Regions from separate parts of the Pseudoduganella aquatica genome, predicted to be linked through region 2. Evidence: predicted binding sites of a transcription regulator. Region 2 holds the regulator's gene; the other holds the start of a gene.
The links. Region 2 encodes LexA, which represses DNA repair genes until DNA is damaged. Its sites were predicted from a motif close to ACTGTATNNNNATACAGT; they were not measured.
Positions count from the first base shown of each region.

Region 1: the regulator LexA is predicted to act here: its motif matches at 2,111-2,128, upstream of dinB (DNA polymerase IV).

Region 1 is NZ_CP086370.1:141,834-147,082, reverse strand. Features, by position in the region: gene KT882_RS00510 (PEP-CTERM sorting domain-containing protein) at 1-151, opposite strand, end outside; gene KT882_RS00505 (MFS transporter) at 288-1,562, shown strand; gene KT882_RS00500 (nuclear transport factor 2 family protein) at 1,573-2,031, opposite strand; gene dinB (DNA polymerase IV) at 2,154-3,320, shown strand; gene KT882_RS00490 (recombination-associated protein RdgC) at 3,379-4,275, shown strand; gene KT882_RS00485 (class I SAM-dependent methyltransferase) at 4,344-5,249, opposite strand, start outside.
Region 2 is NZ_CP086370.1:5,414,203-5,419,451, reverse strand. Features, by position in the region: gene KT882_RS24200 (cystathionine gamma-synthase family protein) at 1-1,225, shown strand, start outside; gene KT882_RS24195 (glutathione S-transferase family protein) at 1,320-1,946, opposite strand; gene lexA (transcriptional repressor LexA) at 1,962-2,618, opposite strand; gene KT882_RS24185 (RpnC/YadD family protein) at 2,717-3,757, opposite strand; gene rpsF (30S ribosomal protein S6) at 3,921-4,298, shown strand; gene priB (primosomal replication protein N) at 4,330-4,632, shown strand; gene rpsR (30S ribosomal protein S18) at 4,634-4,924, shown strand; gene rplI (50S ribosomal protein L9) at 4,958-5,249, shown strand, end outside.

The DNA of each region.
Region 1 (5,249 bases), 1.6 Mb from region 2:
CGCCCACCACCAGGCCGTCGTTGTTGATGCGGGTGGTGCTGGTGTTGCCGCTGCCGAGCAGGGTGAATTTGTAGTGCGGCGCGGCGGCCAGCGCGGGCGCGGACAGCATGGGGCAAAGCAATAGCAGCAGCAATCTTTTTGATAGTTGCATGGTCAGCCTCGTAGCGGATGGAGTTGGCGCCGGACGGACGTCCGGCATGCCGATGCTAGACCGGAAGCAGGCACAACAGCGCCACGCTGACTTGCTGCAATATCGCGAAATGGCCCGCAGTATGCAATCATTGCTCATGGATAAAATCAACCCCGACACCCTGTACGGCAAGATCAGCCGCCGCCTGATCCCCTTCCTGTTCCTGTGCTACGTGGCCGCCTACCTGGACCGCGTGAACGTCGGCTTCGCCAAGCTGGGCATGCAGGCCGACCTGCAGTATTCGGACACCGTGTACGGCCTGGGCGCCGGCATCTTCTTCATCGGCTACTTCCTGTTCGAGGTGCCGTCCAACCTGCTGATGGCGAAGGTGGGCGCGCGCATCTGGATCGCCCGCATCATGGTCAGCTGGGGCCTGATCTCGGCCGCGCTGATGTTCGCCGCCACGCCGGCCAGCTTCTACGTGCTGCGCTTCCTGCTGGGCGTGGCGGAGGCCGGCTTCTTCCCCGGCATCATCCTCTACCTGACCTACTGGTATCCGGCCGGCCGCCGTGCCCGCATCTTGGCGCTGTTCATGAGCGGGGTGGCGGTGGCGGGCGTGGTGGGCGGGCCGCTGTCGGGCTGGATCATGCGCGCCTTCGACGGCGACCTCGGCCTGAAAGGCTGGCAGTGGCTGTTCCTGCTCGAAGGCGTGCCCTCGGTGCTGCTGGGCGTGTGGACGCTGTTCTACCTGGACGACGGCATCCGCGGCGCGCGCTGGCTCAGCGAAGGCGAGAAGCAATACCTGGAAGCGGCCGTCGCGGCGGACGGCGGCGAACGGCAGCACTTGCCGCTGCGCCGGCTGTTCGCCAGCGGCGCCGTGTGGCTGCTGGCGCTGGTGTACTTTCTGTTCGTGATGGGCTTGTACGGCGTGAGCTTCTGGCTGCCGCAGCTGGTGCGCAACACCGGCGTGCAGGACGTGTTCCAGATCGGCCTGCTCACCGCCGTCCCCTATGGCGTGGCGGCGGTGGCCATGGTGCTGGCCGCGCGCCATTCGGACCGCAGCGGCGAGCGCCGCTGGCACGCCGCCATCGCCGCCTTCCTGGGCGCGGCCGGTCTGGCGCTGTGCACCTGGTACGGCCACGACACGCTGCCGGCCCTGCTGGCGCTGAGCCTGGCCACGGCCGGCATCCTGAGCACCTTCCCCATTTTCTGGAGCCTGCCCACCGGCATGCTGGGCGGCGCGGCGGCGGCGGCCGGCATTGCGCTGATCAACTCGGTGGGCAACCTGGCCGGCTTCGCCAGCCCCTACCTGGTGGGCGCGGTGAAGGACGCCACCGGCAGCCCCGCCATCGGCATCTACCTGGTGGCCGCCAGCCTGGCGGCGGGCGGCGTGCTGGTGCTGGCCTGCGTGCGGCGCCCGTCACGAATCTAGTGCATTTGCCTTATTTGCGGCTGGTCTGCCGCTTTTCATCGTGGTACTGCCACAGCACGTTGATGATCTTCCATTCGCTGCGCTGGTTCTTGTACAGGTGCATATAGTCTATCCACTCGTCGGCGGTCAGCTTCACGGTGGCGACCCGCTTGTCGATGTCCAGGATCTTGATTTCCACGCGTGGCGGCTGCGGGAATTTATTGCCGTCCTTGTTAAAGGTCCTGGCCACTTTCAGCATGGTCGCATAGTCCGTCTGCATGACGAATTCCGTCCCGTCCGCCGCCTGCCAGTAGGTGCGCTTGGCCAGCTGCTCGTCCAGGCCGCGCGCCATCAACGCCGGGTCCGCCTTGTGCTGCGATTCGATATAGTCCAGCACCGCTCGTTCTACCGCCTGCCGGTCCGCCGTATCGGCGGCGCGGGAAAGGAAGGGCAGCAGCGCCAGGGTCAGTAACAGCAGAGTACGTTTCATGTGGTCCAGCCCTTTTGGAAAGTTGGCAAGAGAACCCCATGAGAACACGAACCCGGCCGCTGTGGCAATGGCGCTGGATACTGTATATAATTACAGTATCGTTATATCTGTCCCGTTCCGCCATGGCCGAAACGCGCCGCATTGCCCACCTCGACATGGACGCCTTCTACGCGTCCGTGGAGCTGCTGCGCTATCCGGAACTGCGCGGGCAGGCCGTGGTGATAGGCGGCGGCGCGCGCCACCAGCCGGTGCTGCTGCCGGACGGCACGCGCCAGTTTTCGCGCCTGCGCGACTACGTGGGCCGTGGCGTGGTCACCACCTCCACCTACGAGGCGCGCGCGCTGGGCGTGTTTTCCGCCATGGGCACCATGAAGGCGGCCGCGCTGGCGCCGGACGCGGTGCTGCTGCCGACCGACTTCGATTCCTACCGCCGCCTGTCGCGCCTGTTCAAGGCCGCCGTGGCCGAGATCGCGCCCCATATCGAAGATCGCGGCATCGATGAAATCTACATCGACCTGAGCGAGCACCCGGAGGAGACGCGCGCGCTGGCGCTGCGCATCAAGCAGGCGGTGCGCGACGCCACCGGGCTGTCCTGCTCGATCGGCGTGGCGCCCAACAAGCTGCTGGCCAAGATCTGCTCCGAACTGGACAAGCCGGACGGGGTGACCATCGTGTCGTACGAGGACATCCCCAGCCGGGTCTGGCCGCTGGCGGTGCGCAAGGTAAACGGCATCGGCCCCAAGGCGGACGCCAAGCTGGCCGCGCTCGGCATCACCACGGTGGGCCAGGTGGCCGCCGCCGACGAGGCGCTGCTGCAGGAGCACTTCGGCCTGAACTACGCCAGCTGGCTCAAGCGCGTGGCGCACGGGCAGGACGAGCGCGCCGTGGTCACCAGCCACGAGCCCAAGTCCATCAGCCGCGAAACCACCTTCGAGCGCGACCTGCACGCGAAGCACGACCGGGTGGCGCTGTCGGAAATCTTCACCCGGCTGTGCCAGCGCCTGGGCGAGGACCTGGCGCGCAAGCGCTACGTGGGCCGCACGGTGGGCATCAAGCTGCGCTATTCGGATTTCAGCCGCGCCACGCGCGACGTGACGCTGCCGCTGCCCACGGCCGACGCGGCCGCCATCCGGCGCGCCGCCGGGGAATGCCTGCGGCGGGTGCCGCTGGACCAGCGCCTGCGCCTGCTGGGGGTGAAAATCAGCGCGCTGTCCAGCATGGACGACCCCGGACTGGACCTATCCGCAACACCCCGGCCCAGGCAGGGCGAACTTTTCGCGGACCTGTAACGCGCGCGTGTAAAATGTCGTTCCCCCAGAATTTAGTTGAACAAAGGCAAACTCAAATATGTGGTTCAAGAATCTGCAAATCTACCGTCTGCCCGCGCCCTGGGCATTTACTCCTGAACAACTCGAAGCAGCGCTGAGCACCAACGCTTTTTCGCCGGCCAGCAGCAATGAATTGCTGCGCCAGGGCTGGGACAAGCCGCGCCCGAACGGCGGCCTGGTGCACGTGGTGAACAATCAGATGCTGATCCTGCTGGGCACCGAGAAAAAGCTGCTGCCGGCCACCGTGATCAACCAGGTGGCCAAGGCCCGCGCCGCCGAGATGGAAGAAGCGCAAGGTTTCGCTCCCGGCAAGAAAGCCATGAAAGAACTGAAGGAACGCGTGGCCGACGAGCTGCTGCCGCGCGCCTTCTCGATCCGCGGCAATGTATGGACCTGGATCGACCCGGTCAACGGCTGGCTGGTGGTGGACGCCGCCAGCCCGGCCAAGGCCGACGAAGTGATCAAGCTGCTGCTGAAGGCGGTCGACCGCATGCCGCTGGAAAGCCTGCGCGTGCAGCGCTCGCCGGTGGGCGTGATGACCGAATGGCTGCAGGCCGACGATTCCCCGTCCGGCTTCACGGTCGACATGGACACCGAGCTGCGCGCCACCGGCGAGAGCAAGGCCGCCGTGCGCTACGTGCGCCACACGCTGGAAGCGGACGAAGTGCGCCGCCACATCGCCGCCGGCAAGCAGTGCACCCGCCTGGCCATGACCTGGGAAAGCAAGATCTCCTTCACGCTGACCGAGTCGCTGGCGCTGAAAGGCATCAAGCCGCTGGACGTGCTGAAGGAAACCGAATCGAGCACCCGCAACGACGACGAGCGCTTCGACGGCGACTTCATGCTGATGACCGGCGAGCTGAGCAAGATGATGGCCGACGTGGTCGAAGCCCTGGGCGGCGAAGCGAAAGCCTGATGCCCCATCGGGAATAAAAAACCCCGCCCGGTTTGCGCCGGGCGGGGTTTTTTTTACTTGGCCGTGCTTCAGGCGGCGATGCCCAGCGCTTTCAGCAGTGGCAGGACTTGCTCGGCAAAGATGCCGGCCAAGCGTTGCAATTCGGCCTGCTGCGCTTCGCTGTCGAGCGCTTTGCCTTCCTTCTGAAGACGCTGGCTCTGGCTATCGAGGATGTCGGCCACGAATGCCGCCCAGTCGGCTGGCTGACGCTTGCCCTGCATCTGAGCCAGCAGGAACAGCTGGTTGAAGCGGTCCAGCTGCATGCCGCTGCCGGTCACCGGCGAGGCCAGGTAGTTTACCTCCGTGCCGGTCCGGGCGAGCTGGCACAAGTGGCGGTTCAGGCGCTCCGTCTGCGGCCGTGCGCCGGCGATGGCATGGTCGTCCTGGACTGCGGCCAGGCTGCCGGCGCCGGTCAGGATGAACACTGCCTGAATGACTTGCGCCGACGCCAGCCCCTGCGGCCGGCAAGCCGCCTCGATCTCGGCGATGCTGCGGTGCTGGTGGTCGGCCAGGAAGTCGAGCACCGGCTTGTACACCGCCTCCTGCAAGGTGACGTCGCCCAGCGGGCTGGCCAGCGTCAGTTCGACCTTGCTGCGCGGCAGCGCCAGAACGACTTTTTGCTTGCGCAACAGATCCTGCTGCGCCGCCGGCGATAGCTGGCGCGGTCCGCGCACCCAGTAGTCCTTGCGGAACTGCTGATTGACCATGAAGTCGCGCACGGTCTGGCGGAACATTGCGTCCGGTATCTCGGCCAGCAGGGCCTGCTGCTCGGCGCTCAGGTTGACCACGTCGATGTGGTCCAGGTAATGCGCGGAGCAGGCGAAGCTGAGCTTGGCATCGGCCAATTGGTCGGCCATGGCCGCGAAGGACATCGGCACCCAGTCGCGGTTGAAGTATTCGTGCGCCAGATAGTTGCGGTTCATGCCTTTCATCCG
Region 2 (5,249 bases):
CGGTTTCACCACCACCATCCTGCACAACGACCGCCAGAAGGGCATCGAGCACGGTTCGCTGCACAAGCCGGTGCACACCTCGGTGGCCTTCGGCTACGGCGACGCGCGCCAGCTGGCCTCGGTATTCCAGGGCAAGGAGCCGGGCTTCCGCTACGGCCGCCAGGGCAATCCCACCGTGTCCGCGCTGGAAGACAAAGTGAACAAGATGGAGCAGGGCGTGGCCACCTTGTGCTTCGCCACCGGCATGGGCGCCATCGGCGCCGTGTTCCAGGCGCTGCTGCGCGCAGGCGACCATGTGGTCTCGTCGTCCTTCCTGTTCGGTAACACCAACTCGCTGTGGCAGACGGTGGCGGGGCAGGGCGTGGCGGTTGATTTCGTGGATGCGACCGACGTGGACTATGTGGCTGCGGCCATTCAGCCGAACACCCGCATCGTCTTCGTCGAGACCATCGCCAATCCGCGCACGCAGGTGGCGGACCTGAAGCGCATCGGCGAGCTGTGCAAGGAGCGCGGCATCCTCTACATCGTGGACAACACCATGACCACGCCCTACCTGTTCCAGCCGAAGACGGTGGGCGCGGGCCTGGTGATCAATGCGCTGACCAAGTCGATCGGCGGCCACGGCAACGCGCTGGGCGGCAGCCTGACCGACACCGGCGCCTACGACTGGACGCAGTTCCCGAATATTTTCGAGAACTACAAGAAGGCGGCGCCGGCGCAGTGGGGCATCACGCAGATCCGCGCCAAGGGCTTGCGCGACTTCGGCGCCTCGCTGGGACCGGAAGCGGCGCACCACATCGCCGTGGGCGCGGAGACGCTGGCGCTGCGCATGGAGCGCACCTGCGCCAACGCCAAGGCGCTGGCCGAGTTGCTGGAAGCGGACGAGCGCGTGGCGGCGGTGTACTACCCGGGTCTTCAGTCGCACCCGCAGTACGCCATTGCCTCGGCACTGTTCCGCGCGCACGGTTCGCTGCTGAGCTTTGAGCTGAAGGACGGCATCGACTGCTTCGATTTCCTGAACCGACTGAGGCTGGCGATTCCGGCCTCCAACCTGGGCGATACGCGCACGCTGATCATTCCGGTGGCGCACACCATTTTCTACGAGATGGGTGCGGAACGCCGCGCGTCGATGGGCATCGCGGAGTCGCTGATACGCGTGTCCGTCGGCATCGAGGATACGGCCGATTTGCTGGAAGATTTCAGCTGCGCGCTGGAGGCCTGCTAAGGCGGCGGGTTACGGTGCTGCGCACCTAGCCCGCCCTACGTTGCGGGGCTGGACTGGTAGGACGGGTTAGGCGGAACGCCGTAACCCGCCATGCTTACCAGGGCTGCGCGCCTTCCATCTGATAAGGATGGCGCCAGCCGGGCAGGGCCGCGATGCGGTCCAGCCAGGCCTGTACGCGCGGCGGGTAGTTCACATTGGCCTGTTCGGGCCAGTACAAATAACCGCAGATGGAAAAGTCCGCCATGCTGACGCTGTCATCGAGCAGGAAGGCGCGGCCGTCGGCCAGTTCATTGTCCAGGCGCTCGATGTCCGCGTTGAAACGGTTGCGGAACCAGGGCAGCACGGTGCCTGCGTAAGCCTCGGGATCGAACTTCTGGCCGTAGCGCAGGTGCGCCATGGAGAAACCGATGCGGTTCGCTTCCCAGAACAGCCACTCGCGCACGCGCTCCAGGCGCTGCTGCGTTTCACCGCCGTAGGCTTTCAGATGTTCCGCCAGGTGCAGCAGGATGGCGTTGGACTGCACATAGGCGCGGTCCCCATGCACCAGCAGCGGCACCTCGCCATATTTGGCCAGGCTGCGGAAAGGCTCGGGGCGCGCGGCGCGCTCCAGGCGCAGATCGATTTCCTCGTACTCATGCGGCACGCCGGCCACTTCCATGGCCAGCTTGACCTTGTAGCTGTGGCCGGACTCGCAATTGCCGTAAAGCTTGAAGCTCGCCATGCTGCCGTCCGCCGGTTAATGCCAGCTGCGGAGCAGGCCGACCGCCAGGCCTTCCAGTGCGAACTCCTCCGCTTCCGGATCAACGGTGATCACTTTGAAATCCGGGTTTTCAGGGAACAGTTCGACGGTCGAACCGGTCTTCTTGTAGCGCTTGACCGTGACTTCGTTGCCGATGCGGGCCACCACGATCTGGCCGTTCTTGGCGCTGTCCACCTTTTTGACGGCCAGCAGGTCGCCGTCCATGATGCCGATGTCGCGCATCGACTCGCCGCGCACTTTCAGCAGGTAGTCGGGCTTGGCTGAGAACAGGGAAGGGTCTACGCTGTAGCTGGTTTCCAGGTTTTCCTGGGCCAGGATGGGCGAGCCGGCGGCCACGCGGCCGATCAGCGGCAGCGACATCATATTGGATGCGGCGGCAGCGGCGGCGTGCGCCAGTTTGGTGGCGGCCGATTCGGCGTGCGCACCCAGCAGGCGAATGCCGCGCGAGGTGCCGGCGGCGATCTCGATGGCGCCCTTGCGCGCCAGGGCCTGCAGGTGTTCCTCGGCGGCGTTGGCCGATTTGAAGCCCAGCTCGTTGGCGATTTCGGCGCGGGTGGGAGGGAAGCCGGTATTGTCGATGGCATCCTTGATCAGATTGAGAATTTGTTCCTGGCGTGCGGTGAGCTTGATCATGGTGCGTTAGCTCTGAGAGCTGTGGATATAGACAGACTGTATTTTTGTACAGTGCGCGAGCTAATGCAAGGGATTTTGTTGATATGTGCGAAATATTTTCATGCAATCGGCCCGATGACCTCCTCCAGCGAGCCTGCCTGCAGTATTTTGTCTTCCCAAGTATTCAATTCTTCCGGTTTGGCGTGGGAGATGCGCAGTTCGGCACTGGCGGAAAGTGGCCCGAAACGCAGCTGCAGCAGCTTGCGCACCACGGCGCGCCGGCCTTCCTCGCGGCCTTCCTCCCGACCCTCCTGCAAACCCACCTCCCGACCCTCCTGCAAACCCACCTCCCGGCCTTCCTGCAAACCCACTTCTCTGCCTTCCTCCAAGCCTTCTTTGCGGGCCCGGTCTTTGGCCATGCGTATCATAAGGTTCTCGAACGGCATTTCCTTGCTCCTGTTGAGTTCGTCAATCCGCACGGCCAGCTGGTCTTGCAAGTCGCCGGGGATCTTCATCATCCAGTCTAGTACATTGAAAAGATCGAGTATGCGTTGCGGGTCCCAATGCCGCGCATACATTAATGAGGTCAGCATTGCCTTGGATTCGAAGCGTTTCCTGGGCTCGTGGCGGGTGCGCAGCGTCATCAGGTGGGCGGCGGTCAGCAGGGCGAAAGCGTTGTTGCTGGCCAGTAGCCGGTCCAGATGCGGCCAGAAGTCCAGCAATTTGACTGTGGGGAAATATATGGCGGCTTCGCAGCCGAACAGTTCGCATTGGAAGCAGTCCGGCCGCCAAGAGGGGGACGGGTCGGCCAGTACCACCAGCGTCGCGATCGGGCAGCGGAAACGGTCGTAGAGGCGGTAGTAGTAGGTAAAGATGCGTTCGGCGAAGTCTTTTTCCCTGGCGCGCTGGATCGCCAGGTGCAGGTAGAGCAGCCTGGCATCGCCGTCCTTGCCGGTGACGCGCACCAGTTTGTCTATCCTGCGCTTGCCGAGCCTGGCGTCGCGCACCACCTGGGCCAGCTCCTGGTCAAGGAAGCTGTAATCCCGGCGCCAGTCGATGGCGTCATGGACGCGCGGGAAGAAGAACGCCATGAATTCGCGGAAATACGCCATCACGGCGTTTTTCCAGGGCGTGTCGTAGTCGTCGGTGGCTGGGCTCATGGGGTCAGCATGCCTGTCGCCGGGGCTGCCGGCCTTGCGCAAGCGCAAGCTGGGCGGCTGCTTGATTTTTCAGCGGAAAGGCGCTATAGTCGCGGGCTTACCTCTTCCCACACCCGTCTTGACGCCGGGGTGGGCTATATTCACAGTCCTTAAGGGAGTTTTCATGCGTCACTATGAAATCGTATTTATCGTCCATCCGGACCAAAGCGAGCAAGTGCCCGCGATGATCGAACGTTACAAAGCCAGCGTGACCTCGCGCGGCGGTAATGTACATCGCGTGGAAGATTGGGGCCGCCGTCAAATGGCTTACTCGATCCAGAAACTGGCTAAAGCACACTACATCTGCATGAACATCGAGTGCGACAACGAGACCCTGGTCGAGCTGGAAACCGCATTCAAATTCAATGATGCTGTTCTGCGTCACCTGACCGTGAAAATGAAGAAAGCGGAAACCGCTCCTTCGCCGATGATGAAATCGGTACAACGTGAAGACGCGGCCAAGAGCCATCGCGCCGAAGCCCAAGCAGCTGCAGCGGCCTAAGGGTCAAGTTTTTCATTGACCAGGAACTGAACTGAACCAGCTACAGGTAAACGCCCTCATCACCGAACGGGACACCATCAGGTACACCCCCGCCGGCATGCCGATCGTGACTGCAGTCTTGCAGCACAGCTCGCAGCAGATGGAGGCAGGCATCGCCCGTTTGACCGAATTCGAGATCCCCGCCCTGGCGGCAGGCGATCTGGCAAAACGGTTCAACGACGCGCCCCTGGGCGGCATTTATCAGTTCACAGGATTCCTGGCCAAGAAAAACCGCAATAGCAGAAGCCTGGTGTTTCACATCATTGATTTTAGTTTATTAGATACAGGAGCCTAAAATGGCATTCGGTAAAAAGTTCGACAAAAACAAGCTCAAGCTGAAAGAAAAGCGCAAGCAACAGAATCCTCTGTTCAAACGTAAGAAGTTCTGCCGCTTCACCGCCGCAAACGTAGAGCAAGTGGACTACAAAGACGTAGACACGCTGAAAGATTTCGTCCAGGAAAACGGCAAGATCATGCCAGCACGCCTGACCGGCACCAAGGCGCACTACCAGCGCCAAGTTGACACCGCAATCAAGCGCGCTCGTTATCTGGCCCTGCTGCCGTACACCGATCTGCACCACGCTTAATTAGCGCCGTCAGATTAGAAACTGGAGAGAACTATGCAAATCATTCTGTTGGAAAAAGTTGTTAACGTCGGCAACCTGGGCGACGTGGTTAAGGTCAAGGACGGCTACGCACGTAACTTCCTGATCCCGCAAAAGCTGGCCCGCCGCGCCACCACCGCCGCTGTTGCTGAATTCGAAGCAAAGCGCGCTGAACTGGAAAAAGCTGCCGCCATCAAGCTGGCCGCTGCCCAAGCCCAAGGCGAGAAACTGAACGGCATGACCGTGACCGTTTCGCAAAAAGCTGGTGTTGACGGCCGTCTGTTCGGTTCCGTGACCAACTTCGACA